DNA from 2 places in the Curtobacterium sp. YC1 genome. Region 2 is predicted to be linked to the other one. Evidence: predicted binding sites of a transcription regulator. Region 2 holds the regulator's gene; the other holds the start of a gene.

Region 1 (14,866 bases), 400 kb from region 2:
CCCGTGTCACTACCCCCTGCCCCCGCGCTCGGGTCGACGAACGACCCCGGCCTGCAGTCCGCCATCGGCAAGGCGACGAAGCACCTCATGCCGATGCTCGTCATCCTGTACTTCGTCGCGTTCCTCGACCGCACCAACGTCGGGTTCGCCGAGGAGGCACTGAGCGTCGACCGCGGCATCTCCGACGCCGCCTTCGCGCTGGGCGCCGGCATCTTCTTCATCGGCTACGCGATCTTCGAGATCCCATCGAACCTGCTGCTCAAGCGGTTCGGCGCCCGGTTCTGGCTCGCCCGCATCGCGATCACGTGGGGCATCGTCGCCGCCCTGTTCGCCTTCACGACGAACGACACGATGTTCATCGTCCTGCGCTTCATCCTCGGCGTGACCGAGGCGGGGCTGTTCCCGGGCGTCATCATGTACCTGTCCGAGTGGTTCCCGAACAAGGTGCGCGTGCGCATGTTCGCGATCTTCTACCTGGCGCAGCCGTTCTCGCAGATGATCGGCGCACCGCTGTCCGGCGGGCTCATCAGCATCGGCGACGAGGTCACCCCGTGGCACGGCTGGCAGGTGATGTTCGCCGGCGAAGGACTGCTCGCCGTGTTCGCCGGCATCGCGGCCCTGGTGTTCCTGACGAACAGTCCGCAGCAGGCGAAGTGGCTCGAACCGGGCGAGAAGGCATCGCTCACGGCGGCCATGGAACGCGAGGACACCGCGCGCAGCGAGGACGGCCCGAAGGGCATCTGGCGCGCGATGGCGAGCGGCCGCGTCTGGTACTTCACGATCATCTACTTCTGCCTGCAGGTCGCCGTCTACGGCACGACGTTCTACCTGCCGCAGCAGGTCTCGTCGCTGCTCGGGCAGGACGTCGGTTGGCAGGTCGGGCTGGTGACCGCCATCCCGTGGCTCGTCGGGCTCGTGGCCTGCTACCTGGTCGGCTCGCGGGCGGACTCGGTCGGACGGCGTCGCCGGTGGGGCACGTTCTTCTACGTCACGACCGGTCTGTCGATCCTCGGTTCGGCGTGGGCGGGTGCAAACGGGCAGCCGGTGCTCGGCATCCTGTTCATCACGCTGGCCGTCGCGAGCTTCCTGGCCGTCGGCCCGATCACCTGGGCCTACCCGACCGCGTTCCTGACCGGTGCGGCAGCGGCTGCGGGTATCGGCTTGATCAACTCGCTCGGCAACCTGGGCGGGTTCGTCGCCCCGATCATGCGCACCGCGATCAACGACGTGGTGCCGACCGACAGCGGCGCGTTCGGCATCGTCTCGCTCGGCGTCCTGGCGTTCGTCGCCGCCGTGATGATCTTCTGCACCAGGTTCTTCCGCGGCGCCAAGGCGGACGAGCTGCTCGACACCACGCACGTCCGCACCACCGAACCGAAGGGGAGCACGCGATGACCAGGCTGTTCAACGACCCGGCGGACTTCGCCGACGAGGCGACCGACGGCTTCGTCGTCGCCAACGAGCGCTGGGTGCGCCGGGTGCACGGCGGGGTCGCGCGCGCCACCACGAGCCCCGACGGCACGGTCGCGGTCGTGATCGGCGGCGGCTCCGGCCACTACCCGGCGTTCGGCGGGCTGGTCGGACACGGCCTGGCGGCCGGTGCGGCCATGGGCAACCTGTTCGCGAGCCCGAGCGCCCAGCAGGTGGCCGGTGTCGCCCGGGCCGCCGAGCACGGCGGCGGCGTGCTGCTCAGCTACGGCAACTACGCCGGCGACGTCCTGAACTTCGACGCCGCGGCGCGGACGCTCGAGGCCGAGGGCATCCCGGTCCGCACGGTGCGCGTGACCGACGACGTCACGAGCGCCACCGTGGACGAGCGTACGAAGCGTCGGGGGATCGCGGGTGACCTGTGCGTCTTCAAGATCGCCGGTGCCGCCGCCGAGCGGGGCGACGACCTGGACGCGGTCGCGGCCGTCGCGGAGCGGGCGAACGACCGCACCCGCAGTTTCGGGGTCGCGTTCTCGGGCTGCTCGCTGCCCGGTGCCGACGAGCCGCTGTTCGAGGTGCCCGAGGGACGCATGGCGGTCGGGATGGGCATCCACGGCGAGCGGGGGATCGACGAGACGGACGTGCCCACGGCCGACGGCCTGGCCGAGCTGTTGGTCGCACGCCTGCTCGACGAGCTGCCGGACGGCACGGTGCTCGAGGGCCAGCGGGTGGTCCCGATCCTGAACGGCCTGGGGTCGGTGAAGTACGAGGAGCTCTTCGTCGTCTACCGCTCGGTGCAGCAGCGGCTGGCGGACGCCGGCGTCGTGATCATCGAGCCCGAGGTCGGTGAGCTCGTCACGAGCTTCGACATGGCGGGCGTCTCGCTGACGCTGCTCTGGCTGGACGACGAGCTGGAGCAGCTCTGGGCTGCACCGGCCGACACCCCCGCCTACCGCAAGGGCGGTGCGGTGGCGCAGGAGCGCGTCGACCCGTCGACGGTCGCCGCCGACGCCGAGGCCGTGCCCATCGGTCCGGCGAGCGACGACTCACGAGCGGTCGCCGAACGGGTCGCCGCCGGGTTCGACGCGGTCCGCGCGGTGCTCGACGAGCACGCCGACGAGCTCGGCCGCATCGACGCGGTCGCCGGTGACGGCGACCACGGCATCGGCATGCAGCGCGGCGCGCACGCCGCAGCGGTAGCGACGGCGGATGCTGTAACCGGCGGAGCGGGTGTCGGCAGCGTCCTCCGGATCGCCGCCGACGCGTGGTCCGACAAGGCCGGCGGCACGTCCGGTGCGATCTGGGGCGCCGCCCTGGAGGCACTCGGTCGCGTCATCGGGGACGACGAGCGCCCGTCGGGTGCCACCGTCGCGCAGGCCGTGCGGGAAGCCACCGAGGCGGTGCTGGCGTTCGGCGCCAGCGTCGGTGACAAGACGATGGTGGACGCGCTGGTGCCGTTCGACGAGGTGCTCCGCACCCGGCTCGACGCCGGGGCGGCGCTCGCCGAGGCCTGGGGTGACGCCGTCCGGGCCGCCCGCGAGGCCGCGGACGCCACGGAGTCCCTCGTGCCGCGGATGGGCCGTGCCCGGACCCACGCCGAGCAGGCCGTCGGCACCCCGGACCCGGGAGCCCTGTCGTTCGCGCTCATCGTGGAGACGGTCGCACCGTGATCATGATCGGGGTGTCGCTGAAGATGTACTTCTCGCACGCCCGGACGCTGGCCTGGGCGGGCGCGGTCGCGGACATCGCTCGGCGGCACCCCGCGGTGGGCTCGGGAGCGGCGACGCTGTTCGTGGCGCCGACGTTCCCGGCGCTGGTGCCGGTGCGGGGCCTGCTCGCGGGCTCCGGAGTGCAGCTCGCCGCGCAGGACCTGTCGTGGGCCGACGACGGCGCCTTCACCGGTGAGGTCTCCGGCGCCGAGCTGCGCGAGATCGGGGTCGACCTGGTCGAGATCGGCCACGCGGAACGCCGCACGCTGTTCCACGAGGACGACGCGACGATCGCAGGGAAGGTGCACGCGGCCTGCCGCAACCACCTGCGTCCGCTGCTGTGCGTCGGAGAGCCGGACCGGGCCTCCGACCCGACGGAGGCCGTGGCGGCGGTGACGGCGCAGCTCGACCGGGCCGTCGCGACCGCCGTCGCGGACGACCTGGCCGGACCCCTGACCGTGGCCTACGAACCGGTGTGGGCCATCGGGGCGCCGGCGCCGGCACCGGACGACCACATCGTGGCGGTGCTCGACGGGATCGAGCAGCACCTGGTGGCCCGGCCCGAACTGCACGGCAGCACCGTCGTCTACGGGGGCAGCGCCGGACCCGGTCTGCTCACGCGGGGGCAGGGCCGGATCGGCGGGCTGTTCCTCGGACGGTTCGCCCACGATCCCGCCGCGATCGCGACGATCCTCGACGAGGTCGTGGCGCTCAGCTGAGCTGGTCGCGGACCGGCCGAGGGGCCCGACCGAGCAGCTCGCCGAGCAGCGGATCGGTGCCGGCGAACAGGCCCTGCTCGGCGGCCTGGTACATGCCGAGCAGGAACCCGACCATGTGCGGGTCCTGCCCCGCGGCCAGCGCACGGGCACGCCACTCCTCCACGCCCAGGGCCTCGAAGCCGATCGTCCGTCCCGAGACCTCGGAGGCCTGCCGAGCCAGGTCGGCGAACGTCGGCGCTTCCGGAGCGGTGAGCGTCACCGGCCCGTCGAACGGCTGGTCGGCGAGCAGGATGGCTGCGGCTGCCTCGGCGGCGTCCTCGCGGGCGGTCCACGACACCGGCCCGTCGACGGGGACGGACACCACGCCGGTCTCCTGCCAGGGGCCCGTCATCCAGGTGGCGCTGTGCGCGTAGAAGCCGTTGCGCAGGCTCGTCCACGGCAGCCCCGAGTCGCGGAGCAGGTCCTCGGTGGCGGCATGGTGTGTCGCCGGCACGAACGGCGAACCGTGCGAGGCGCCCTGGTGGCTCGTGTAGAGGACCCGACCGACGCCGGCCTCCACGGCTGCATCGACCGCGGCACGGTGCAGTGCGACGGCGTCGGCGGCCGGGTCGCTCGACGAGACGAGCAGGAGCTGCTCGGCGCCCGCGAAGGCCGCCGGCAGGGTCTCCGGCTCGGCGTAGTCGCCTCGGCGGACCTCGACGCCACGGTCGGCGAACCGCTGGGCGCGGGCGGGGTCGCGGGTGACCACGGCCAGATCGGACGGCGCGAGGCGCTCGAGCAGGTGGTCGGCGGTGGCGCCGTTGAGGGCTCCGGTGGCCCCGGTGATGACGATCATGGCTTCTCCGTATCGATGGAAACAGCGATCGGGTACCGCCGTTAACACAGTGATAGCACACTTCCGTTATCGTTGTTCCGTGATCGAGCAGGGAAGCCAGCGTGACGAGACGCGTTCGCGCATCGTCGAGGTCGCCGGCACCATGCTGCGCGAACGCGGTGCCGCGGCGGTGACCACGCGGGCCGTCGCGGACGGCGCGGGCGTGCAGGCACCGACCATCTACCGGCTGTTCGGCGACAAGGACGGCCTGCTCGAGGCGGTGGCCGAGCACGCCATGGCCACGTTCTCGGCGATCAAGGCCGACGCCGTCCGGGCTGCTCGTGACGACGCGACCGACCCCGTCGAGGACCTGCGCACCGGGTGGTCGATGACGATCGGCTTCGGGCTGGCGAACCCCGACCTGTTCGTGCTGTTGAGCGACCCGGAGCGTGGCCGTCGGTCGGCAGCCGCCCGGGCCGGTACTGCGCTGCTCGCTGAACGCATCCAGCGGGTGGCCGAGGCCGGGCGACTGGCCGTGCCGGAGCGCCGCGCGGTCGAGCTCGTGCACGCGGCCGGGACCGGGGCGGTCCTCGCGGTCCTCGCCGCTCCGGCGGACGAGCGGGACCCGTCCCTCGCCGATGACGTTCTGGAGGCCGTGCTCGGGCGGATCCTGGTGTCGGGCGAGTCGACGACGGACCACCGCGGCGCGGCGTCGCACGGTCGCGGACGGGGGAACGGAGCCGTGACGAGTGCCGCGATCACCCTCCGTGCCGCAGCGCCCCGACTCGATCGACTGTCGTCAGCCGAGCGGACGATGCTCGCGGAGTGGCTCGACCGGATCGCCGCGGACTAGTGCTCGCGGGTGCCCGCCAGCCCGTGGTCGTGCGCGTAGACGACGAGTTGCACCCGGTCGCGCAGCGAGAGCTTGCCGAGGATGCTCGAGATCTGGGTCTTCACCGTCGACTCGGTCACGAACTCCTTCGTGGCGATCTCGGCGTTGGAGAGCCCGCGTGACGCCCAGCCGAACACGACCCGCTCCCGCTCGGTCAGGCTCGCGAACTCGGGCGGCTGCGGGGCGGGTGCCCGTGCGACGTCGGTGCCGAAGAGCTGCGCGAGGTCGTTCGGCGCGATGACCGAGCTGCCCTCGTGCACGGCGCGCACCGCGGCGAACAGGAACGGCGGTGTGGTGTCCTTGAGCAGGAACCCGCTCGCCCCCAGGCGGATCGCGGTCGCGGCGGCCGGGTCGAGCCCGAAGGTCGTGAGCACGACCACGCGGGGCAGCGGGCCCTCGACCGCGCCGGAGTAGAGCTGCCGGACGGTCTCGACGCCGTCCATGCCGGCCATCCGCATGTCGAGCAGCACGACGTCGGGGCGGAGTTCGGGGACGAGGGCCAGGGCCTCGGCGCCGTCGGAGGCCTCGCCGACCACACGCATGTCGTCCTGGGCGTCGAGCACCACCCGCAGCCCGGCGCGGAACAGCGCCTGGTCGTCGGTGAGCAGGATCCTGATCGGTTCGGTCATCGGACGGGTCCCCCTTGGACGTCGGACGGGATGCGGGCGCGTGCGGTGAACACGTCGTCGAGGACGGCGGCGTCGAACGACCCGCCGAGTGCGCCGAGGCGGGACTCCATGCCGTCGATGCCGCGGCCGGACCCCCGGGTGGTGCCGTCACCGACCGTGTTCTCGACCTCGAGCACCAGGTCTGCGCTCCGCCAGGTCTCGCGGACGACGACCGGCTCGCCGGGTGCCCCGTGCCGGAGCGCGTTCGTGAGCATCTCCTGCAGCACCCGTCGGGCGGCGGTGCCGGTGTCCGGGCGCAGGGTGCCGGGGACGCCACGAACCGTCCGGTCGACGGCCACGCCGGCGTCGCGGATGCCCTGGACGATCTCCTCGAGCGAGCCGGGGCCGGTCGCGGCGGCCGAACCGTCGACGTGCCCGAGCACCTGTCGGACCTCGACCAGGGAGCTCCGGGCGGTGCTCGCGATGGTCGCGCTCACCGCGCGGATGCGGGCCTCGTCCTCGAGGAACGGGACCGAGTCGGCCTGCGCGATGATGACGGCGAGCGAGTGTCCGACCACGTCGTGCACGTCGCGGGCGATGTCCGCGCGGATGCGTTCGGACTCGGCGACGTCGATCGCGCGGGTGGCGGTGGCTTCGGCCTCGGTGGCGACGGCCTCGGCCCGGGACGCGGCGGCCTCGGCGTCCGCGCGGCGCTCGGACTCGCGGTCGCGGGAGCGGAAGGCCCGGACGGCGACCCCGCCCGCCCACACCCCGAGCAGTGCGGTGACCGGGGCGGCCATGGCGAGGAAGGCCTGGTCGCGCGGGCCGTTGATGAGCACGAGGAACCGGAAGCCCGTCGACGCCAGGTACACCGTGGCGGACGCGCCGGCGACGACGGCGAGCACACCCGACACGACGACCTCGGTCCGGCTGCCGACCACCGCGGCCGTGCCGATCACGACGAACATCGCGAGGTCGACGAGGGACGGGCGCTCGCCGCCGCCGACCTGGATGACACCGAGGACGACGATCATCGCCATCGCCGCCGACGGGGAGACCCGGCGCAGGGCGATCGCCACCGACGCGGACAGGACCGCGGCGAGGCTCGCACGCTCGAGCTCGAGGTCGATGGGCAGCAGGAAGACGAACGCCGCGAGGGCCGCCCAGGCCACGTCGACGACGATCGACCGGGTGGCGAGCGGCCGGAGGAACCTGCCCCGTTCGGTCACGGCTCGATCCTCCCATGCCACGGCGGCGTCACGCGGGGGGCGTCATGGCCATGAGCGTGACGACGGTGGTGGCCACGATCGCGGCGCAGAGCAGCAGGGTGGCGATGGTGTGCTTGGTGGACGTCTGCATGCTCCCAGCCTGCGGAACCGGCGGACCAGGGGCATCGGGCGGTGGGTGGAAGCGCCTCCGCCTGCCGGGTGAAGCCGACCGGTACCGGGGGTCCTGGCGGGCCGGAGGTCCGCCCGCGTGATCCGGCCAGTCCGAACGGCCGCCCAGTGCCCGCCGCGGAGCATCGGGACCAACAGCCGCTCGGATCGAGAGCATCCGCTGAGACGAAGGAGCACCATTTGTACTTCCACAAGCAGGAACTCCAGTTCAAGTCGACGCCCGACAAGCCCGACGCCGTCTACGCACGCAAGCTGCAGGAGGTGCTCGGCGGTCAGTACGGCGAGATCTCCGTCGCGCTGCAGTACCAGTTCCAGGCGTGGAACATGCACATCCCGGGCAAGTACCGCGACATGGTCTTCGGCATCGGTGCCGAGGAGATGGGCCACGTCGAGATGCTCGCGACGATGATCGCGCAGCTGCTCGAGAAGTCCCCGCTCGGCATCACCGAGGACGCACTGCAGGACGACCCGACCGTCGCCGCGATCGTGGGCGGCACCGACGTACAGCACGCCATCGTCGCCGGTGCCGGTGCCCGTCCGGTGGACAGCAACGGCAACCCGTGGCAGGGCTCGTACATCACGGCGAGCGGCAACTTGCTCGCCGACTTCACCGCGAACGAGAACGCCGAGATGCAGGGGCGCGTGCAGGCTGCACGGCTGTACCACATGACCGACGACCACGGCGTGCGGGACCTGCTGTCCTTCCTCATCGCCCGCGACACCATGCACCAGAACATGTGGGCGACGGCCGCGGCCGAGCTGCGCGAGAAGGGCGTCGAGGGCTTCCCGGTGCCGAGCAACTTCCCGCAGTCCAAGGAGAACCAGGAGGTCAACTACCAGTACCTCAACTTCTCCGACGGTGCCGAGGCGAAGAACGGCCCGTGGGCGAGCGGTCCGTCGTTCGACGGCAAGGGCGAGTACACGTACCACGACGGCCCCACGACCTCGGTGCCGATGCCCCCGCCCACGCACCCCGACGTGCGGTTCTACGGCACCACCGAGCTGCCGAACGTCGTCGAGAAGACGGCCGGCCTGGTGCAGGACAAGCTCAACAAGGAGTAGTCGCGCACCGTCTGCCCACACGGTGACGAACGAACGGGAGGCGCGGTGCCGGCTGGCACCGCGCCTCCCGTCCGTCAGGTGGTCACCACCGGGCCGTCGCGACCGCGCCGGTGTCGTCCGACGGTTCCGGCGGCGGGGCGAAGACGCCGTCGTACAGCCGGACCGCACTCCACCCCGCCACGAGCACCGCGGTCCCGAGGACCGCGGCGAGCCACGGCAGGAACGGGGCGCCGGCCCAGGCCGCCGGTGCGATCACCCAGGCCAGGAAGGCGCCGACCGTGCTGCCGGTCGCCCCGAGCAGGACCGCCGCCCGGCGGTCGAGGCTCGTCGCGGTGAGCGCGGCGGTGACGGCCGCGATCGCGACGAGTGCGTTGAGCAGTGTTGCCATCGCGCCCCCGTGCTACTCGGACTGCCCGCTGCCGACCGCGAGCTGCTCGGAACCGCCACCGACCGAGACGGCGATCTTGCGCGGCTTCGCGGACTCCTTGACCGGGATGGTGACGCTCAGCACGCCGTTGTCGTAGCCGGCGGTGATGCGCTCGGCGTCGAGGCCGTCACCGAGCGTCAGCTGCCGGACGAACGAGCCGGGCTGTCGCTCGCGCGTCAGCCACTGCGACCCCTCCGGGGCGCCGAGGGTGCGCTCGGCGCGGATCGTCAGGACGGAACCGTCGACGTCGATGTCGACCGAGCCCGGGTCGATGCCGGGCAGGTCGACGTCGAGGACGTAGTGGTCACCGGTGCGGTACAGGTCCATCGGCATCGAGCGCGGGCCGGTCGCGGTGCCGAGCAGGGAGCCGGCGAGGCGGTCGAGCTCGCGGAACGGATCGAAGTTCATCGTCATCGGAATCAACTCCTTCGTGGTTCTCGTTGAGTCCCCTCGACTCAACTGCCAACGTTCTAGCACTCGACCCTGGTGAGTGCCAAACGTCTGCTCGGAGGACGCCGAGAACTGCGCTCCCGCCAGGGCTGCACCGACGACTCCGATCGTTCACCGCGCAAAACGTACAGCTGGCGAGTAGTTCGTTGGACTGATCGTTCACGGTGTGAAAGAGTTCGATCGTCCGAACGGGACGCAGGGACGCACGAAGGGTGGGACACGACATGCTCAGCACGTACTCCGGGATGCCTCGGGCCGCACGGACGGGTGGCAGCCACACCCGCGTCGGGCTCACCGACCCCGCCGTCATCGACGCCTACGTCGAGCGCCGCATCCAGGACCCCGCACTGCTCACGCGCCACGTCGAGCCGTCCTACGGCGACTTCTTCGCCGCACCCGTCAGCTAGCAAGGAGCGCATGACCGCATGCCGTTGACCGTCGTCCGTCGAGAGCACGTCCACCTCTACGCCCGCGAACCCCGGTCCGCGGCGGCCAGGACCGCCGTCGACGCGCTGCTGCGACTGCAGCACGCCGAGGACCAGCAGATCGAGTCCGCGCGCATCGAGAGCGGCCTGTCGAAGAACGAGTTCCTGGCCGTCCGCTACCTGCTCCAGGCGCACCGCGACGGCCGCGTCACCGGTCCGAAGGACCTGGCCGTGATGCTCGCGGTCTCGAACGCCTCGGTCACCAAGATCGTGGACGGGCTGGTGCAGCAGGGGCTCCTGTCCCGCACGGCACACCCCACGGACCGCCGGGCGCAGGTGCTCGCGCCGACCGACCGGGCCGCCGAGAAGATCGACGCCTCGTACGCGCGGTTCCACGAAGCCGTGGTCGAGGTGCTCGACCGGCTGTCCGACGCCGACAACGCCGTGCTGGCGGACTCCCTGACCAAGGTGGTCGAGGCGCTCGCCGCGGGTTCGCCCGCTCCCGCCGACGAGTACACGGTCGACCACCGCGCCTGACGCGACCAGGGGGCGGACGGGAGGCGCGGGGCGGCGCCGCCACGGGCCTCCCGTCCGGGGGTGGCGAGAAAACCTTCCAGCGGTAAGTTGGAAGCATGACGCACCCCGCGGACGAGGACGACGCGGCCCAGCCGCGCCGCGGCGGGTACCGCAAGGGCACCGAGCGCCGCGCGCAGATCCTCGACGAGATGATCCGCATGGTCGCGGAGCAGGGTGTCGACGCCTCGTCGCTCCGCTCGGTCGCCGAAGCGCTGGGGATCACGCACGCGGCTCTGCGGCACTACTTCCCGAGCCGTGACGAACTGCTGCTCGCCGTGTACCGCGAGCACGAGGTGCGCGAGCAGGGCGCCCCGGACCGGATGAAGTCGGCGATCGGGGACATGCGCGAGAGCGCGTCCCGCAACCGGGCGGTCCCGGGGCTCGTGCAGCTCTACACGACGCTGGCGGCCGACGCCGTGCAGGAGGGGCACCCGGCCACGCGCGACTTCATGCGCGAACGCTTCGCCCGACTGCGTGCCGAGCTCGCCGGCCTCATCGCGGCCGACCAGGCGGACGGCCGGATCCGTGCCGACCTGGACCCGGTCGACCTGGCCAGCCTGAGCATCGCCGCGTCGGACGGCCTGCAGGTGCAGTGGTTGCTCGACCCGGACGCCGTCGACGGCGAACGGGTGCTGCGACTGCTCGAGCAGCTCGTCCCACCCGCCTCCTGACCGCGGACCCGCGGCCCACGGGTGCGCAGACCGGCCACGGGGTACGCCAGGCGGTCGAGGGCACAGCGACCGGCCGGTAGAAGGGCAGCATGACCACTTCTTCGCGCACCCCGCTCGGCGTCACGCTCGTCGACGGGGGCGCCAACGTCGCCCTGTTCTCGAGCACCGCCGAGCGGGTCGAGTTCTGCACCTTCGACAGCGACGGCACCGAGCACCGCACCGAGCTCCGGAACCGCACCGGCTACACCTTCCACGACGTCGTGCCGGACGTCGCCGTCGGCACGCGCTACGGCTTCCGGGTGCACGGCGCCTGGGATCCGGCGAACGGGCTGCGGCACAACGGCGCGAAGCTCCTGCTCGACCCCTACGCCACCGCCGTCGACGGCTCGTACGAGTGGGGCCAGGCCCTGTTCGGCCACGACATGGACGACCCGGAGCAGATCGACGAGACCGACTCGGCCGCCGCCATGCCGAAGTCCGTCGTCGCCGACCGCGCGTTCGACTGGGACGGCGACGCGCTGCTCCACACGCCGTACGCCGACACCGTCGTGTACGAGGTGCACGTCAAGGGCTTCACCAAGCAGCACCCCGACGTGCCCGAGGAGATCCGCGGCACCTACGCCGGCCTGGCCCACCCGGCCGCGATCAAGCACCTGACCGACCTCGGCGTCACCGCCGTCGAGCTCCTGCCGACCCACCAGTTCGTGCAGGACTCGACGCTCGCCGACAAGGGACTCCGCAACTACTGGGGCTACAACAGCATCGGCTTCTTCGCCCCGCACGACGAGTACTCGTCCTCCGGCACCGCCGGTCAGCAGGTCGCCGAGTTCAAGGCGATGGTCAAGGCCCTGCACGCAGCCGGGCTCGAGGTCATCATGGACGTCGTCTACAACCACACGGCCGAGGGCAACCACATGGGCCCGACGCTGTCCTTCAAGGGCATCGACAACCAGTCGTACTACCGCCTGGTCGAGGGCGACGAGGCGAACTACTTCGACACCACGGGCACCGGCAACAGCCTGAACGTCGGGCACCCGGCGGCCCTCGGTCTCATCATGGACTCGCTGCGGTACTGGGTCGAGGAGATGCACGTCGACGGCTTCCGCTTCGACCTCGCCACCACCCTGACCCGCCAGGACGGCGAGGCCGAGAAGCACTCCGCGTTCCTCGACATCATCCACCAGGACCCCGTGCTGCGCGAGGTCAAGATGATCGCCGAGCCGTGGGACACCGCCGGCTACCAGGTCGGCGGGTTCCCGGCCGACTGGGCGGAGTGGAACGGCAAGTACCGCGACGACCTGCGAGCCTTCTGGCGCGGCGACGAGGGCACCCTGGGCGACGCCGTCCAGCGCGTGCTCGGCAGCCCCGACGTGTACGAGGGGTCCCGCCGCTCGCCGCTCTGCTCGGTCGACTTCATCACCGCGCACGACGGCTTCACCCTGGCCGACCTGACGATGTACGCCGAGAAGCACAACGAGGCGAACGGCGAGGACAACAACGACGGCGAGAGCGACAACACCTCGTTCAACGGCGGCATCGAGGGGCCGACCGACGACGGCGCGGTGAACGACTACCGCGACCGGCAGCGCCGGAACTTCCTCGGCACGCTCATGCTGTCCGCCGGGGTCCCGATGATGCTCGGTGGCGACGAGATCGCCCGCTCGCAGGGTGGCAACAACAACGCCTACTGCCAGGACGACGAGATCTCGTGGTTCGACTGGGCCGCCGCCGACCAGGACCTGCTGGCCTTCACCCGGGCGGCGATCGCGTTCCGTCGGGAGCACCGGGCGCTGCGTCCGCAGTGGTTCCGCACCGCGCCGGGCGACTCCGCGTCGACGGTGTCCGTGCTCCGTGCCGACGCCGCAGGGTTCGAGGACGGCGACTGGGCGGACGGCGGCAACCGTGCCGTGACGCTCGTGCTGACGGAGGGCGACGACACCGTGGCGGTGCTGATGAACGCATCGGACACCACGGTCGAGTTCACGCTGCCGGAGCGTCCGGGCGGTGGCACGTGGTCGCTGGGGCTGTCGAGCGACCCGGACCAGGCCGTGTCCGACGGTGCGACGACGGTGCTCGTGCGCGACGCGTCCTTCACCGCGCTGGTCTGAGGCGCGGGCTCACCGAACGGCGCGGAGGTCGGGACCCGGACGGGCCCCGACCTCCGCTGCACACCGGGTGGTGCGCGGTACCGCTACGCCGTCAGCACGGCCGCCGACGGGTCGAAGTCCTCGGGCAGCGGCTCCGGCTTCGTGATGCGCGACGCGATCTCGACGGCCTGACCGGACTCGGCGGCGTCACGGATGCCGAGCATGACGTCCAGCGCGTGCGACGCGACGGCACCGGAAGCGCGCTCCGGCCGGCCCTCGGCGATGGCGCGGGCCATCTCGACCACGCCCGTCCCGCGGCCCCACGTCGAGCCCTTGTGCTCGAGCGTCGTCGGCTCGTCCTTGCCGAGCGTCCACAGCGTGCTGTCGCCGTCGAAGACGTTCGGGTCGGGCAGCACGATCGTGCCCTCCGAGCCGTTGATCTCGACGAAGCCGTTGCGGGGCAGTGCGTGCTGGAACGACAGCGTCGTCTGCGCGGACTGGCCGTCGGCGAACGAGATGAGCGCGGCGTGGTGCGTGGGCACCTCGACGGGGAACTCCGTGCCGGCGCGGGGACCCGAGCCGATCACGCGGGTCTCGCGCGACTTCGACGACGCGGCCTGCACGCGCGAGGCGGAACCGAACGCGTGGAGCAGGGTCGTGACGTAGTACGGGCCGATGTCGAACAGCGGGCCGGCGCCCTGTGCGTACAGGAACTCGGGGTCCGGGTGCCACTGGTCCGGGCCGGGCACGTGGAACATCGTCGTCGCGGTGAGCGGCGTGCCGATGTCCCCGCGGGCGATGGCGCGGATGGCGGTCTGGATGCCGGCGCCGAGCACGGTGTCCGGCGCGGTGGCGTAGCGGACCCCGGCTGCCGACGCGGCGTCGAGGAGCGCCTGGGCGTCCTCGGCGGTGGTCGCGACAGGCTTCTCGCTCCAGGTGTGCTTGCCGGCGGCGATGATCTGCTGGCCGACCTTGGCGTGCTCGGCCGGGATCGTGATGTTCACGACGATCGAGATGTCGTCGCGGGCCAGGAGCTCCTCGACCGTGCCGGACGCCGGCACGCCGTACTTCTCGGCCTGGGCCGCTGCGCGCTCGAGGATGAGGTCGGCGACCATCAGGACCTCGACGTCGGCGAACTGCGTGAGGTTGGTCAGGTACTGGTCCGAGATGTTCCCGGCGCCGATGACGCCGACTCCGACGCGGCTCACTTGTCGTTGTCCTCGAGCCAGGCGAGGGACTCGGTGATGCCCTCGAAGACGTCACCGGAGTACGCGTCGAACTCGACGACGCGGATCGCCTGCGGCGCGGCGGCGAGGATGCCCGCCACGTCGACGTCGCCCTGGCCGGCCGGGGTCTGGTTCTCGAAGGCGCGCTGCAGCGCCTCGGGCACGATGAGGGCGCTCTCGGACGAGGGCAGCGCGGTGCGGATGTCGCCGTCGACCTTGCCGTCCTTGACGTGGATCGCGACGACGCGGTCGCCGAGGCCGCGCAGCACGGCGGGGGCGTCGGCGCCACCGACGGTCGCCCAGAAGGTGTCGACCTCGAGGACGGTCTCCGCGGAGATCTGCGACACGAACAGGTCGTAGACGGTGCGGCCGTCG
Region 2 (14,866 bases):
ACGGGACACCTGACCCTTCGTCTCGAACTGTGCCTGCACCTTCGTGCGCTCACCACGCTCGAGCGTCACGGCGGGGCCGTCCTGGCCGATGATCGCGGCGTCGTTGATCGTCACGACGATGGGCTTGGTGTCGATGACCTCGTCGCCGATCTTCTGCTCGACCACCAGCGGGTTCTCGCCGTTCTCGAGGCCGCCGACCTCGAGGCTCCACGAGCCGTCCTCCGCGACCTCGGTGGACTCGTCGCCGATCGTGATCGTCGCGCCCGGGGTGGCGGTACCGCCGATGAGCGCGGTGCCAGCGGCGTGGTCCACGGACTCGACCTCGGCTGCCAGGTCACGCTGGGCGACCCCGAGGTTGGTGGTCGTCTTGCCCGTAGCGCGGAAGTCACCCTTCGAGCTGTCACCGGCGAACACGAAGCCCATCTGGCCGGAACCGGCAGCAGCGTCGTCGTTCGCGGTGACGTTGAGCATGTACCGGTACTGCTCCGGTGCACCGTGGTTCTCGGTCCACTTCGCGTCGAACGTGATCGTCTTGTCATTGTTCGACAGCCGGCCGTTGGTCAGCGGCATCGACGTGACGGGGCTCCACGTCGTTCCCCCCACCGGGCGCCAGCTCGTGTCGATGCGGGTCTGTCCGTCGAACGTGGTGCCCTCTGGCGCGGTCAGCGTGACGGTGCCGTCCCAGTTCGAACGCGCCTCGTTGTTCTGCACGACCATGGGGACCTGCTTCGACTCGCCGCGTGCGAGGTCGATCGGGCCCTGGTCGACGCCGACGACGGTGCCGCCCTCGACGATCGTTGCGCTTACGGTCTTGTTGTCCAGCTCGACGTTGTTGATTTTCTGGATCGCCTTGAGGTCATTGGCGCCGACTTTGAGGCCGGTGGCCGTGATCGACCACGTGCCGTCGGTGGTGCTTGCCTTGACGGACTGCGACCCGATCGACACGTCCGCGCCCTTGGTGGCGGTGCCGGACACGACTGCGGTCCTCGCGATGTTGTTCACCTTCGACACCGAGGCTGTCAATGCCGCGCGGTCTTGCGACGTCAACTCTGACAAAAGGTGCTTGACCTCGTACCCGGCGAATGGCTGCGCGATCTGCCATGTGCCGTTTTCGGTGATGATTAGCGCGGTGCCGTTGAGCGGCTCAACTGACGCCCACAGCCGGTTGTTGTGCCAGAAGAAGTCTTGCATGCCTGAGCCAGTGCAGGAACGCCAGGCGGGATTGAATGAATGAGACACGCCCGTCAAGCACAGGTCAGAGCCGTTCGGATTCAGGGCCCGGATCGGCCCAGTTGCACCGACGGTCGGGAACGAGAACTCTGTGCCAAAATCGCGCGACTCCTGCAAAGAAATATCGACACGAGTCCGCACTGCCCCGTCGACGAGAGCCGCTGCAGAGTAGAAGGTATTGCCCCAAGGGTCTTTGTCCCACTGGATGAATTTGCCGTAGAGGCGCGCCTCCTGCGTGCCGATAGCGGACGCGGCCGAGGCGGCGGTGGGACCGAAGGACAACCCCGAGATGATCGTGGCGGCGGCCAGTCCGGCCGCGCCCAAGGACTTGAAGGCCGTCGAGGCCCTCTTCTTGTGAGACATGTGCATCTTTCAGGACAAGCCGCGCGACGGCGACTGTGCGGGAGGGAAGCACGCGCGCGACGACTAGCATCGCGGCATGTGTATCCAGAATATCATGTGAAATACATAGAGCGACGCAAGGTCGCTCGCTGGGAGTTGAGTGGGATCGACGCAACTTCCGTCTTCCTGAGTTGACTCCGCGACGGTGCTGAGTAGAGTTGAGTCCATCGGACGCAAGTCCAAGGACTTACCCCTAGCAAGAGGAGCATCACCACATGGGACGTGCAGTAGGCATCGACCTCGGAACCACCAACTCGGTCGTCAGCGTGCTCGAGGGCGGTGAGCCCACCGTCATCGCGAACGCCGAGGGCATGCGCACCACGCCGTCGATCGTGGCGTTCACGAAGGACGGCGAGGTGCTCGTCGGCGAGACCGCCAAGCGCCAGGCCGTGACGAACGTCGACCGCACCATCGCGTCGGTCAAGCGTCACGTCGGCACCGACTGGACCACCGAGATCGACGGCAAGAAGTACACGCCGCAGGAGATCTCGGCCCGTACCCTCGGCAAGCTCAAGCGCGACGCCGAGCAGTACCTCGGCGAGGACGTCACCGACGCGGTCATCACCGTGCCGGCGTACTTCAACGACGCCGAGCGCCAGGCCACGAAGGACGCCGGTGAGATCGCCGGCCTCAACGTCCTGCGCATCATCAACGAGCCGACCGCGGCCGCGCTGGCCTACGGCCTCGACAAGGGCAAGGAAGACGAGCTCATCCTGGTCTTCGACCTCGGTGGCGGCACGTTCGACGTCTCCCTGCTCGAGGTGGGCAAGGACGACGACTTCTCGACGATCCAGGTCCGCGCAACCTCCGGCGACAACCGCCTCGGCGGCGACGACTGGGACCAGCGCATCGTCGACCACCTGGTCAAGAAGTTCAAGGACGAGCACGGCGTCGACCTGTCCACGGACAAGATCGCCAAGCAGCGCCTGAAGGAAGCGGCTGAGCAGGCCAAGAAGGAGCTCTCGTCGCAGATGTCGGCGAACATCCAGCTCCCGTACCTGACGCTCACCGCGGACGGCCCGCTCAACCTCGACGAGACCATCTCGCGCGCCCAGTTCGAGCAGATGACCTCGGACCTGCTCGACCGCACGAAGAAGCCCTTCAACGACGTCATCAAGGAAGCCGGTGTCTCGGTCAACGAGATCGCGCACGTGGTGCTCGTCGGTGGCTCGACCCGCATGCCCGCCGTGGCCGAGGTCGTCAAGTCGCTCACCGGCGGCAAGTCCCCGAACCAGGGCGTCAACCCGGACGAGGTCGTCGCCGTCGGTGCTGCGCTGCAGGCCGGCGTGCTGAAGGGCGAGCGCAAGGACGTCCTGCTCATCGACGTCACGCCGCTGTCGCTCGGCATCGAGACCAAGGGCGGCCTGATGACCAAGCTCATCGACCGCAACACCGCGATCCCGACCAAGCGGAGCGAGACCTTCACGACCGCCGACGACAACCAGCCGTCGGTCGCGATCCAGGTCTTCCAGGGTGAGCGTGAGTTCACCCGCGACAACAAGCCGCTCGGCACCTTCGAGCTCACCGGCATCGCGCCGGCTCCCCGTGGCGTGCCGCAGGTCGAGGTCACGTTCGACATCGACGCCAACGGCATCGTGCACGTGTCCGCGAAGGACAAGGGCACCGGCAAGGAGCAGTCGATGGTCATCTCCGGCGGCTCGTCGCTGCCCAAGGAGGACATCGAGCGCATGGTCCGCGAGGCCGAGGAGCACGCCGCCGAGGACAAGGCCCGTCGCGAGGCCAACGAGCGTCGCAACCAGGCCGAACAGCTCGTCTACTCGATCGAGAAGCTCATCAAGGAGAACGACGAGAAGCTCCCCGCGGACGTCAAGTCCGAGGTGCAGGCCGACGTCGACGCGCTCAAGTCCGCACTCGCGGGCGAGGACGACGACGCTGTGAAGACCGCGTTCGACAAGCTCAACGAGTCGCAGGGCAAGCTCGGCCAGGCCATCTACAGTCAGCAGGACGCGGGCGCCGCGGCCGGTGGCGAGCAGCCCACCGCTGACGGCCAGGCCCAGGCGGACGACGAGGACATCGTCGACGCCGAGGTCGTGGACGACGAGGACGACAAGGACAAGAAGTAACGATGACGGATCCCAAGGACAACGTGCCCGAGGAGGGCGAGCCCCAGGTCGAGGGCGACGCCACCAACGCGCAGGAGCCCGAGGACCTCATCGAGGCGGAGGGGCCCGACGTCGAAGTGCCGACGGACGGCCCCGCCGCCGGGGGCCCGGCTGCGGACGCGGCCAACGACCTCTCCCCGGAGGACGAAGCCCTGCTCGCCGACGCCGCCCGGGGCATCGCCGAGGACAAGCTGAGCACCGAGGACCGCGACCTGATCGCTGAGATGCGTGCGGACATGCTCCGTGCGCAGGCCGAGCTGGTGAACTTCCGGAAGCGCGTCGAGCGTGACCGCGAGGCCAACCGCGAGGTCGCCATCGCCGAGGTCGTCCGGGCACTGCTCCCGGCGCTCGACGACCTCACCCGTGCCGAGGCCCACGGTGACCTCGCCGAGGGGCCGATGCAGGTCATCGGCCAGAAGATCCGCGGGGGCTTCGAGAAGTTCAAGCTCGTGCAGATCGGCGAGAAGGGCGAGGCGTTCGACCCGAACGTGCACGAGGCGATCGTCCAGCTCCCCACCCCGGGTGCCACCGGACAGACCGTCGCGGACGTCGTCGAGCCGGGCTACAAGCTCGGCGAGCGCGTCCTCCGCGCGGCCAAGGTCGCGGTGGCGGTCCCGGCCTGAGCCGGGGCACCGTGGCGATGACAGAAGGAGGCAGGTGATCCATGGCCAGTCAGGATTGGTTCGACAAGGACTTCTACAAGGTCCTCGGCGTGTCCAAGGACGCCTCCGACGCCGAGCTGAAGAAGACCTACCGGAAGCTCGCACGGCAGTTCCACCCGGACTCCAACCCGGGTGACGCTGCCGCCGAGAGCCGCTTCAAGGAGATCAGCGAGGCGTACTCGGTGCTGTCCGACAAGGAGCAGCGCCAGGAGTACGACCAGGTCCGCGCCATGGGGTCGGGCGCCCGCTTCACCGCGGGTGGCCCGGGCCAGGGCGGCGGCTTCGAGGACGTCTTCGGCGGCATGTTCGGCCAGCAGGGCGGCGGACAGCGCGTCCGCTTCGGCCAGGGCGGCGCCGGTGGAGCCGGTGGGTTCGAGGACATCCTCGGCGGGATGTTCGGCGGCGGAGGTGCCTTCGGGCAGTCCTCCGGCGGGTACCGCGGCTTCGGCGGACCGACGAAGGGTCGCGACGTCACGGCGTCGACCACGCTCGACTTCGGCACCGCGATCGCCGGCGACACCGTCAAGCTGTCGCAGGGCAACGGTCGGCCGGTCAACGTCCGCATCCCCGCGGGGGTCGCAGACGGGCAGAAGATCCGGTTGCGTGGTCGAGGGGAGCCTTCTCCCGACGGCGGCGAGGCCGGTGACCTGGTGGTCCAGGTGTCGGTCCGCAAACACCCGGTGTTCGAGCGCGACGGGCTGAACCTGCGTGTGGACGTCCCGGTGACCTTCACCGAAGCGGCGCTCGGTGCGACGATCGAGGTGCCGACGCTCGGTGGCTCGCCCGTGAAGCTCAAGGTCGCTCCCGGCACGCCGTCGGGTCGCGTCCTGCGCGTCAAGGGCCGTGGCGTCACGACCAAGAACGGCACGGGTGACCTGCTCGCGACCGTCCAGGTCGCGGTGCCGTCCCACCTGTCGGACAAGCAGCGCGAGGCCGTCGAGGCGCTCGCGGCCGCTCTGCCCGACGAGAACCCTCGCGAGGACCTCCTCGCGAAGGCGCGTGACTAGCGTCACGCCAGCACAGCAGTAGACCCGTTTGGAGGAGCGGTGCGGCTCCGTCAGGAAGCCGCACCGTTCCTCCAGACTGGTTCCAGGACCCCGCGGACGACGGAAAGGAACGCGCCATGACCGACATGGACGAGAACTCGCCCGTCTTCGCGATCGCGGTGGCGGCGGAGCTCGCCGAGATGCACCCGCAGACGCTGCGCCAGTACGACCGGCTCGGCCTGGTCGTGCCGGGGCGGACCCGTGGAGGGTCCCGCCGCTACTCCATGCGCGACGTCGTGCAGCTGCGCGAGATCGCGCGGCTCGGCTCCGAGGGGGTGTCGCTGGAGGGGATCCGGCGCGTGCTCGACCTGGAGAACGAGAACAGGGCGCTGCGCGACCGGGTGCGCGAACTCGAGTCCGCGTTGGCGGACCAGCTCATCAACCGGCCGGGTGCGCGGGTGTTCGCTGCCACCGCGAGCGGTGCGGCCATCTCGCTCAAGGCGGGGTCGCGGCCGCAGCGGAACACGCAGATCGTCCTGTACCGCGGGCCGCGCTGACCGGGATCTGCGCGGGCATCGGTACGCTGACGCGGTGCCAGACTTCGCCGACCTCTTCCGCCGCCGCGACGACTCCGCCCCGGACCTCATCGCGATCGACGGCACCGACCGGTTCCTCATCGACGAGGCGCCGCACGTGCACGGCGACGCACTCCGGCAGCCCGGCGAGGTCGCGGTCGTCGACGATCGTCACGGTGTCCTGACCCTCGGACTCATCACCCAGCACGGGGCGAAGGACGTCCGGGTGGTGCAGGACTCCCTGGTGGGGCAGCGGGCACTCGAGGCGAACGCCGGCACGTTCGGCATCCGCGGGTTCCGGCACCCAGCATCGTTCGAGGACGCCTTCCGGGACGTCCGGCTCGTGGTGCTCCGCCTGTCGAAGTCGCACGACCGGCTGGACGAGATCGCCCGGGCCGTCGCGCGGTTCGCGGCGCCCGACGTCGTGCTGCTGTGCGGCGGGAACGTGAAGTACATGCACGTGTCGCAGAACGACGTGCTGCGGCGGTCGTTCGGCGAGGTCACCGCGTCACGGGGGCGCGGGAAGTCCCGCCTGCTCATCGCGCAGGACCCGCTGCGTGCGCAGGCGGACCGCGCGGCGACGACCGCGCCGTGGCCGCGGGCGGTGCACGTGGACGAGCTCGGCATGACGATCGTCGCGCACGGCGGCGTGTTCGCCGGGACCTCGCTCGACCAGGGCACGCGGGTGCTGCTCGAGGCGATGGACGACGCGGTCCCGACGGCGCGGACCGTCGTGGACCTGGGGTCCGGCAACGGCGTCGTCGCCGCTGCCGTGGCGCTCCGGCGTCCGAGCGTGCAGGTGATCGCGACCGACGTCTCGCGGATCGCGGTCGAGTCGACCCGGGCCACGGCCGACGCCAACGGCGTGGGCGACCGGGTGACGGTGGTGCGGGCCGACGCCGGCGACGAGCTCGCCTCCGGATCGGCCCAGCTGGTGCTCTGCAACCCGCCGTTCCACGCGGACACCACGGTGACCACCGACGCGGCCGAGGCGATGTTCCGGAACGCGGCCACGATCCTCCAGGCCGGCGGTGAACTGTGGTGCGTCTGGAACTCGCACCTGCGCTACCGGCCGGTGCTCGAGCGTCTGGTCGGGCCGACGCGGCAGGTGCTGCGGACGGAGAAGTTCACGGTCACGGCGTCGGTCGCCACCGGGCGGTGACCTCGAGCACGTGCGCGTCGTAGTGCACGGCGAGGGCGTGCACGGCCGCACTGGCGAGGTCGGGGTCGCCGATGTCGATCGCCTCGTCGAGCAGCGTGAGCACGTCGTCCACGGCCCACTGCCGGAGCGGTGGGGCCTCGTCGAACACGAACGCGAGCCGACTGATGGCCAGACGCATGTTGCCGGCGATCCAGGGGTTCGGAGTGTGCCGACTCAGGGTGCGGGACAGCTCGACCATGCCGACGGCGAAGGCGTAGTCGCGGGTCCGCGCGTACTGCCGCACCGTGGCGACGACCCGGTGCAGTTCGGTTCGACCGTCGGCGGAGAGCGTCGGGACGGCTGCCCGCGCGCACATCTCGGTGAGGGTGGTGGCGAGCTGCAGGGAGTCGATCCAGTGCTGCACGCCGGGGTCCGCGATCCGGACGGCGTCAGGGTCGTCCGGTGACCGGTCGACCAGCCCCATGAGCTCGAGTCGACGGAACGTCGGCGCCAGGGTGCGCGCCGACGTGCGGAGGCGTGCGGCGACGTCCGGCATCGGGTGGGTCCGTCCACGCTCGAGGGTGCCGTCGCGCACCATCGCGAGCAGGTCCCACCACAGCTCGTCCGGTTGCCACGCGGCCCAGGTCGGCACGTCGGCCGACGCCGACGTCACGGTGCGGAGGTCTGCGGGGGTGGAACCGAGGCTCGACGCGACGGCAGTCAGCTGCTCGTCCCACACCCGGGCGAGGACGTGGGCGGCGCGTTCTGCCGTCCGGGGCGACGGGTACCGCAGCGCCCGGTCGGACGCCGCGGCCCAGTCCTCGACCGCGGTGGTCCGGAACGGGACGGAGGGACTCGCGCCGAAGCGGACGCGTTCGAGGGCGCCGCGGGCCAGCCCGGTGAGCGCGGCGTTGGGGGAGCGGTCGATCCAGAACCGCAGCGACGCCCAGAACGCGGGGTCGAGATCGGGGGTGCGCAACGCGGCTGCTCGGCGCAGGGCACCGAACACGGCGTCGTGCGCAGCGGCGTCGGAGGGCGTCGGTGCCGCTGCCGACGCCGGTGTCGCTGCCGTCCGTGCGGATCGCAGCACACCCTCCATCAGACCGACGAGCAGGTGGCCGTTGTCGTTCCACGCCGGCACCGACAGCGTGCCGAAGCGGACGGTGCCGTCGGTGACGACCGTCACGAGTCCGACGTCGGTGAGTCGCTCGAGCACCGCGTGCAGCACCACCGGATCGAGCCCGAAGCGCCCGGAGAGCACGAGCTCGTCGTGGTCGACGTCCCGCTCGAGCGATCCGTCGCGGGCGGCGCCGAGGACGGTCCGGTAGGCGTCGTCGAACCTCTGCGCCCGGTCGGTCTCCGTGGACATCGCCACCCCCTCGTCGTGCAGCGTATCCGGCGCCGTCGCGACAGGCGCGACGCGACAGGAGCCGCCCGCGGTGCGGACGGCTCCTGTCGGGAAGGGGGCTGATCAGGCCGGGACGTAGTCGAACGTGTCGGGGTCCGGGCCGGTGCGGTGGCCCTTGTCGAGCGAGGTGATCGCCGTCACGTCGTCGTCGGAGAGCTCGAAGTCGAAGATCGCGAAGTTCTCCTCGACGCGGGCACGGGTGACCGACTTCGGGAACACGATGTCGCCACGCTGGATGTGCCAGCGGAGCACGACCTGCGCGGGGCTCTTGCCGACCGACGCCGCGATCCGGGTGATGGTCTCGTCGTCGAGCACGAGGCCCTGCGCGATCGGCGACCAGGCCTCGGTCGCGATGCCGAGCTCGCGGTTCACGGCGCGGAGCTCGTCCTGCACCAGGTACGGGTGCACCTCGATCTGGTTGACCGACGGCGGCACGTCGGTCTCGGCGCGCAGGCGGTGCAGGTGGTGCGCCTGGAAGTTCGAGACACCGATCGAGCGGGCGGTGCCGGCGTGGTACAGCTCCTCGAGGGCCTTCCAGGTCGGCACGAAGTCCGACACGGTGGGCAGCGGCCAGTGGATGAGGAACAGGTCGGTGTAGCCGCCGAGCAGGTCGGCCGACTTCTTGCCGTTCTCCAGCGCCGCCTCGGGGGCGTGGAAGCCGTTGTTGAGCTTCGAGGTGACGAAGATCTCGGAACGGTCGATGCCGGACTCGGCGATCGCCTCGCCGACCTCCTTCTCGTTGCCGTACATCTCAGCGGTGTCGATGTGGCGGTAGCCGACCTCGAGCGCGGCCAGGGTCGCGGCCTTCGTCTCGGAGGGGTCGATCTGGAAGACGCCGAAGCCGAGCTGCGGGATGGTCTTGCCGTCGTTCAGGGTGATGTTCGGAACGGTCATGACCCCATGCAACCAAACGGCGTGCAGCGGGCATTCCAGGAACGCCCAGGAGCCGTGGCCGGGCGTGTCAGTCGAGCGCGGCGCGGATGTACGCCTGCAGCGCCTGCCCGTACGCGACCGCGGGGTCCTCCGACGCGAAGCTCCGGTCGACCCCACCGATCGTCGCGGTGACGGTGTGCACGACGCGGTCGCCGAGCTGCACGCGGGTGAGCCCGACGAACGACCGCCCGAGCAGCTCCCGCAGCTGGTCCTCGCGCGGGAGCCAGAGCGACTCGTCGGCCGTGACCGAGTCGAGCGCCCACTCGGTCGTGCCGTTGAAGCCGAGGATCGTGCCCGTGGGGGAGTCGTGCCGCTCGACGGTCATCTCGGACACCGTGTAGACGTCGCCGTCGGCCTCGGGCTTGTCGATCACGAACCGGTCGCCGGTCTCGGGGTGCCAGCGCAGGCCGGCGTCGCGGAGTGCTCGGGCGAGTTCGACGGTGATCACGTCCCCACCCTGCCGCACGCCGCCGACCGTGTCACCACGGAGGGTGCTGATGGCATCGGCGTACTAGCATCGCTGAGCACCCTCCGCGCGAGCGCAACCCGTCCGCGCGCGCGACGCGACGACGCCCGGGCAACCGGTGCCGCGCCTCCAGGCCGACCGATCGGCCACGGGGCGGGCCGCCGGCCGGCGTCCCGACCGAGGTGGACGGACATCCCGTGCACCCAGAGAAGGACCCGCATGACCCTCGACCGTGAGGAACTCCGCGACGGCTGGACCGTGACCCTGGCCGGAGGGACCGGCGCGCCGGACGGTGTCGCGGGTCGCGCCATCCCGGCGTCCGTGCCGGGACAGGTGCACACCGACCTGGAGCGCGAGGGGCTGCTGCCCGACCCGACCTTCCACCTGAACGAGCAGGCGGCGGGGTGGGTCGGCCGCGCCGACTGGGCGTACCGACGCACGGTGGACGTCGATCCGCGCGGGCACGAGCGCGTCGACCTGGTGTGCGACGGCCTGGACACCGTGGCCGAGCTGAGCCTGGACGGGGTGGTCGTCGGCACCACCCGGAACATGCACCGGCGCTACCGGTTCGACGCACGGGTGCAGTCCGGAGCGTCCGGCCCGGGCTCGAAGGACCTGGAGATCCTGTTCGAGTCGCCGTACCGCGAGGCCGGACGGGTGGCGGCGAAGGCCGGCAGCATGCCCGGTCCGTACGACGAACCGTTCCCGTACGTGCGCAAGATGGCCGCGAACTTCGGCTGGGACTGGGGACTCACGGCCGTGACCAGCGGCCCGTGGCGTCCCGTCGCGATCGAGCGGTGGTCCACGGCGAGGCTGCGCGAGGTGCGCCCGCTGGTGGACGTCGAGGCGGGCGAGGGCGTGCTCGACACGCACATCACCGTCGAGCGCTCCGGCCCGTCACGCTTCGGCGAGAACACCGCCGACCTGGACCAGGACGGCGAGGACGACGACCTGGTGCTCGTCGTCACCGTCAGCGGCACGACGGAGGACGGCGGCGCCACCCGGCAGCGGTCGCGGGCACAGCTGACCCCCAAGGACGACGAGACGGTCGTGACGGTGCGCGTGCCGGACGCTCGACGCTGGTGGCCGCGTGGGTACGGCGACCAAGCCCAGTACGACGTGGTCGTCGAGCTGCAGACCGTCGACGGCGAGGTGCTGGACCGCGACACCTTCCGCACCGGTTTCCGCTCGACGCGCATCGACACCCAGGCAGACCGCGTCGGCCGCCCGTTCGGCATCCACGTCAACGGGACCCTGATCGACGTCCGTGGCGTGAACTGGATCCCGGACGACGTGATCGTCTCGCGCGTGGACCGGTCGCGGCTCGAGTCCCGGCTGCGGGCGGCGGCGTCGCTCGGCACGAACCTGGTGCGCGTGTGGGGCGGCGGCGTGTACGAGTCGCGCGACTTCTACGAGGTCTGCGACGAACTCGGGTTGCTCGTCTGGCAGGACTTCCCCTTCGCCTGCTCGGCCTACCCGGAGGTCGAACCGATCCGCAGCGAGGTCATCGCCGAGGCGCGCGACAACGTCGCCCGGCTCGCGCGGCACCCGTCCCTGGTGGTCTGGAACGGCAACAACGAGAACATCTGGCTGCACGACGCCGACGGCTGGGGGTCGTCCCTGGGTGACCGCGGCTGGGGCCTCGACTACTACCTCGACCTGCTGCCCACGATCGTCGACGCCGTCGATCCCTCGCGCTTCTACACCGTGGCCTCGCCGTGGTCCGGCGACGAGTCGCTCCCCGCGAACGACGTCGACCACGAGACCCACCACTCGTGGGACCCCTGGAACCGGCTGCCGGACACGGCGTACCGCGAGTCCGTGCCGCGGTTCGTGTCCGAGTTCGGCTGGCAGGCGCCGCCCGCGTGGCGGACGCTGCGCGAGGGCGTCGCCGACGACGTGCTGCGGGTCGACTCGCCCGGCGTCCTGCACCACCAGAAGGCCGCCGACGGCATGGCGAAGCTCGCCCGCGGGATCGAGCCGCGGTTCGGCACGGTCGACCCCGCCTCGTTCGACCGGTGGCACTACCTGACCCAGCTGCAGCAGGCCCGCGCCGTCGCGACGGGCGTCGAGCACTGGCGCACGCACTGGCCGCGGAACACCGGTGTCGTGATGTGGCAGCTCAACGACCTGTGGCCGGTGTCGTCGTGGTCGGCGATCGACTCGGCCGGGCGGCTGAAGCCGCTCGCGCACGAGCTGCGCCGCCTGTACGACGACGTACTGCTGACCATCCGTCCGGTGTCCGACGTCGCCGCGGACGTCACCGCAGCCGGCGCTCGGACTGGAGGCCCGGATCGCCCTGACCACGCGGCCGACGGCAGCGAGACGGCCGAGCTGGGCACGCTCGCGGACACGCTGTCGTTCGGGGTCTCGCCCGGCGCCTTCGGCGCCTCGCCGGTGGAGATCGCCGTGCGGTCGTCGCGCAGCGGTCAGGACAGCGTCGTGCGGGTGCGCCGCGTGACCACGGCGGGCGCGATCCTGGCCGAGGTGTCGCTGCCGGTCCGGTCCGAACGCGCCGGCGTGGTCGTCGTGGCGTTGCCGGAGTCGGTCGGCGTCGTCGACGACCCCACGAACGAGCTGATCGTCGCCGACATGGACTGGCACCGCGCCGTCTGGACGCCGGGGCCCGACCACTCGATGCGGTGGGCGCCGGCTCAGTACCGCACCACCTTCACGCCGTTCGACGGTGGTCTCGACCTGATCGTCGAGGCCGACTCGCTCGTGCGCGACCTGCTGGTGCAGCCGGACCGGGTGTCGCCGACGGGAGCGGTGGACCGTGGGTTCATGACGCTGCTGCCGGGCGAGCGGGTGGTGTTCCGGATCACCGGGGTCGCCGAGACGGACGTGCCGGCGTTGCGGTCGGAGCCGGTGCTGTGGAGTCTGGACCGCGTGCTCGCCCGTTGATGTCCAGAACATCACGGTGATATATTTGGTGGTGCGCCGCTCGCTGTCGTGACCCGAACGACTCCGGCGTCCGGACGACCCCTCGTCGATCCGGTCGACAGGAGGTCCCACGTTGTCGCTCGCGATCCGTCCACGAACCACGCCCACCCTCGGGGCGCAGCGCCCGGACGGACCCGCGCACGCTCGTCCTGGCCTCGCTCCCACGGTGGCGGCGCTCGACCTGGCCCTGCTGCTGGTCGCGTTCGCCGTGGCGCACGTCGTGCGCTTCCCCGGGGAACTGCCGTCGGTGCGTCCCCGGGTCGGCTGGATGGAGTTCGCCACCGCACCGGCGATCGTCCTGGTCTGGATGGTGCTGCTCGCGGCGTTCCGCACGCGTGACCCCCGCATCGTCGGCACCGGCGGGGACGAGTACCGCCGGCTCGTCACCGCGAGCCTCGTCGCGGTGGCCGGGGTGGCGGTCGTCGCCTACGTCGCGCAGATCGACCTGGCGCGCGGGTACGTCGCCATCGCGTTCCCGCTCGGCCTGGTGCTCCTGTCGCTCGGTCGCAAGGCGGTCCGCACCGCGCTGGCGCGCACCAGGGCCAGGGGTGGGCGCCTGCAGGACGTCCTGATCGTCGGGGACTCCGAGGACGTCCGGTACGTCGGCCGCCGCATCGCCGCCACGCCCAGCGCCGGCTACCGGGTCCACGCGGTGGTCACCGACTGCGAACCGATCGGCACCGTGGTGGACCTGGGGGCGGCGTCGGCGCCGGTGGTCGGCGGCATCGACGACGTGCTCGGCCGGGCGAGGGCCGAGGGGGTGTCGGCGGTCGTCGTCGCCGGCGCGGTCCGTGGCGGGCACGAGCGTCTGCGGCGGCTCGGATGGCAGCTCGAGGAGCACGGCGTCGAGCTCGTGGTCTCCTCGCCCCTGGCCGACGTCGCTGCCGGCCGCGTGCACGAGCGCCCCGTCGACGGCCTGCCGCTGATGCACGTCGAGACCCCGGACTACCGGCGCCGCACGGGCAAGCGCGCCCTGGACCTGGTCGGGGCGGCCCTCGGGCTGCTGGCACTCGCCCCGGTGCTGGCGGTCATCGCCCTGGTGATCCGGCTGGACGACGGCGGTCCCGTGTTCTTCCGACAGGTGCGGGTCGGCCGCGGGGGCGAGGAGTTCTCGATCGTCAAGTTCCGCACCATGTGCGTCGACGCCGAGGCGCGGGTGACCGCCCTGCGGGTGGCGAACGACGGGGCCGGTCCGCTCTTCAAGATGAAGGACGACCCCCGCGTCACCCGGGTCGGGGCGTTCCTGCGCCGGACCTCGCTCGACGAGCTCCCGCAACTGTGGAACGTGCTGACCGGGTCGATGAGCCTGGTCGGACCGCGTCCGGCGCTGCCGTGCGAGGTCGCCCTGTACGAGGACTTCGCCGACCGTCGCCTGTTGGTCACCCCCGGGATCACGGGCCTGTGGCAGGTGAGTGGTCGGTCCGACCTCGACTGGGCCGAGGGTGTGCGGCTCGACCTGCACTACGTCGAGAACTGGTCGTTCGTGCACGATCTGGTGATCCTCGCCCGGACGGTGCCGTCGGTCCTCCGGTCGCGCGGGGCCTACTGACGCGCTTGCCTGGGCGAACGGTGTCCGTTCCCGGGCCGACCTGGGCATCCGACGGCGGGGGAGTTACGATGGCTGCACACGGACTTCCGCCGCGTGGATCGATGACGACCCACACGAACGGCGACCAGTTCCAGATCAAGGAGTCATGATGCTCGGAAACCTCGGCGGCGTACACCTGCTGGTCATCCTCGGGATCGTCATCCTGCTGTTCGGCGCGACCAAGCTGCCGGCACTCGCCAAGGGCCTCGGCCAGTCGATCAACATCTTCAAGAAGGAGATGTCGGACGACGAGAAGAAGGCCAAGGCCGACGGCACGGCACCCACCGGTACCGTCAACAACACGGTCGCCGAGCCCGCCGCTCCCGTCGCACAGCCCGTGGTGAACCCCGGTCCCTCGGTGCAGCCGAACGCCGACTCCCGCAACTACTCCCAGAACTAGGACACCCAG

What was found. The regulator HspR, encoded in region 2, represses chaperone genes until heat shock. The targets are predictions, from matches to a motif close to AAGTTGAGTCNNNNNGACTCAACTT.
Region 1: I8920_RS00215 (Hsp20/alpha crystallin family protein) is a predicted target of HspR. The motif match lies at 9,494-9,518, and genes of this name have one in related genera.

Annotation. Positions count from the first base shown of each region.
Region 1 covers NZ_CP066341.1:34,190-49,055, forward strand. Annotated here, with positions in the region: gene I8920_RS00170 (MFS transporter) at 4-1,395, shown strand; gene I8920_RS00175 (dihydroxyacetone kinase family protein) at 1,392-3,098, shown strand; gene I8920_RS00180 (triose-phosphate isomerase family protein) at 3,101-3,856, shown strand; gene I8920_RS00185 (NmrA family NAD(P)-binding protein) at 3,849-4,691, opposite strand; gene I8920_RS00190 (TetR/AcrR family transcriptional regulator) at 4,771-5,523, shown strand; gene I8920_RS00195 (response regulator) at 5,520-6,191, opposite strand; gene I8920_RS00200 (sensor histidine kinase) at 6,188-7,399, opposite strand; gene I8920_RS00205 (manganese catalase family protein) at 7,748-8,629, shown strand; gene I8920_RS00210 (hypothetical protein) at 8,712-9,017, opposite strand; gene I8920_RS00215 (Hsp20/alpha crystallin family protein) at 9,030-9,470, opposite strand; gene I8920_RS00220 (hypothetical protein) at 9,731-9,913, shown strand; gene I8920_RS00225 (MarR family winged helix-turn-helix transcriptional regulator) at 9,932-10,468, shown strand; gene I8920_RS00230 (TetR/AcrR family transcriptional regulator) at 10,564-11,178, shown strand; gene glgX (glycogen debranching protein GlgX) at 11,268-13,286, shown strand; gene I8920_RS00240 (Gfo/Idh/MocA family protein) at 13,370-14,473, opposite strand; gene I8920_RS00245 (sugar phosphate isomerase/epimerase family protein) at 14,470-14,866, opposite strand, start outside.
Region 2 covers NZ_CP066341.1:431,864-446,729, forward strand. Annotated here, with positions in the region: gene I8920_RS02190 (Ig-like domain-containing protein) at 1-1,191, opposite strand, end outside; gene I8920_RS16270 (hypothetical protein) at 1,466-1,588, shown strand; gene dnaK (molecular chaperone DnaK) at 1,848-3,716, shown strand; gene I8920_RS02200 (nucleotide exchange factor GrpE) at 3,719-4,378, shown strand; gene I8920_RS02205 (DnaJ C-terminal domain-containing protein) at 4,420-5,424, shown strand; gene I8920_RS02210 (heat shock protein transcriptional repressor HspR) at 5,550-5,960, shown strand; gene I8920_RS02215 (class I SAM-dependent methyltransferase) at 5,995-7,140, shown strand; gene I8920_RS02220 (hypothetical protein) at 7,112-8,488, opposite strand; gene I8920_RS02225 (aldo/keto reductase) at 8,591-9,421, opposite strand; gene I8920_RS02230 (pilus assembly protein CpaE) at 9,489-9,908, opposite strand; gene I8920_RS02235 (glycoside hydrolase family 2 protein) at 10,146-12,830, shown strand; gene I8920_RS02240 (sugar transferase) at 13,036-14,418, shown strand; gene I8920_RS02245 (Sec-independent protein translocase subunit TatA) at 14,564-14,857, shown strand.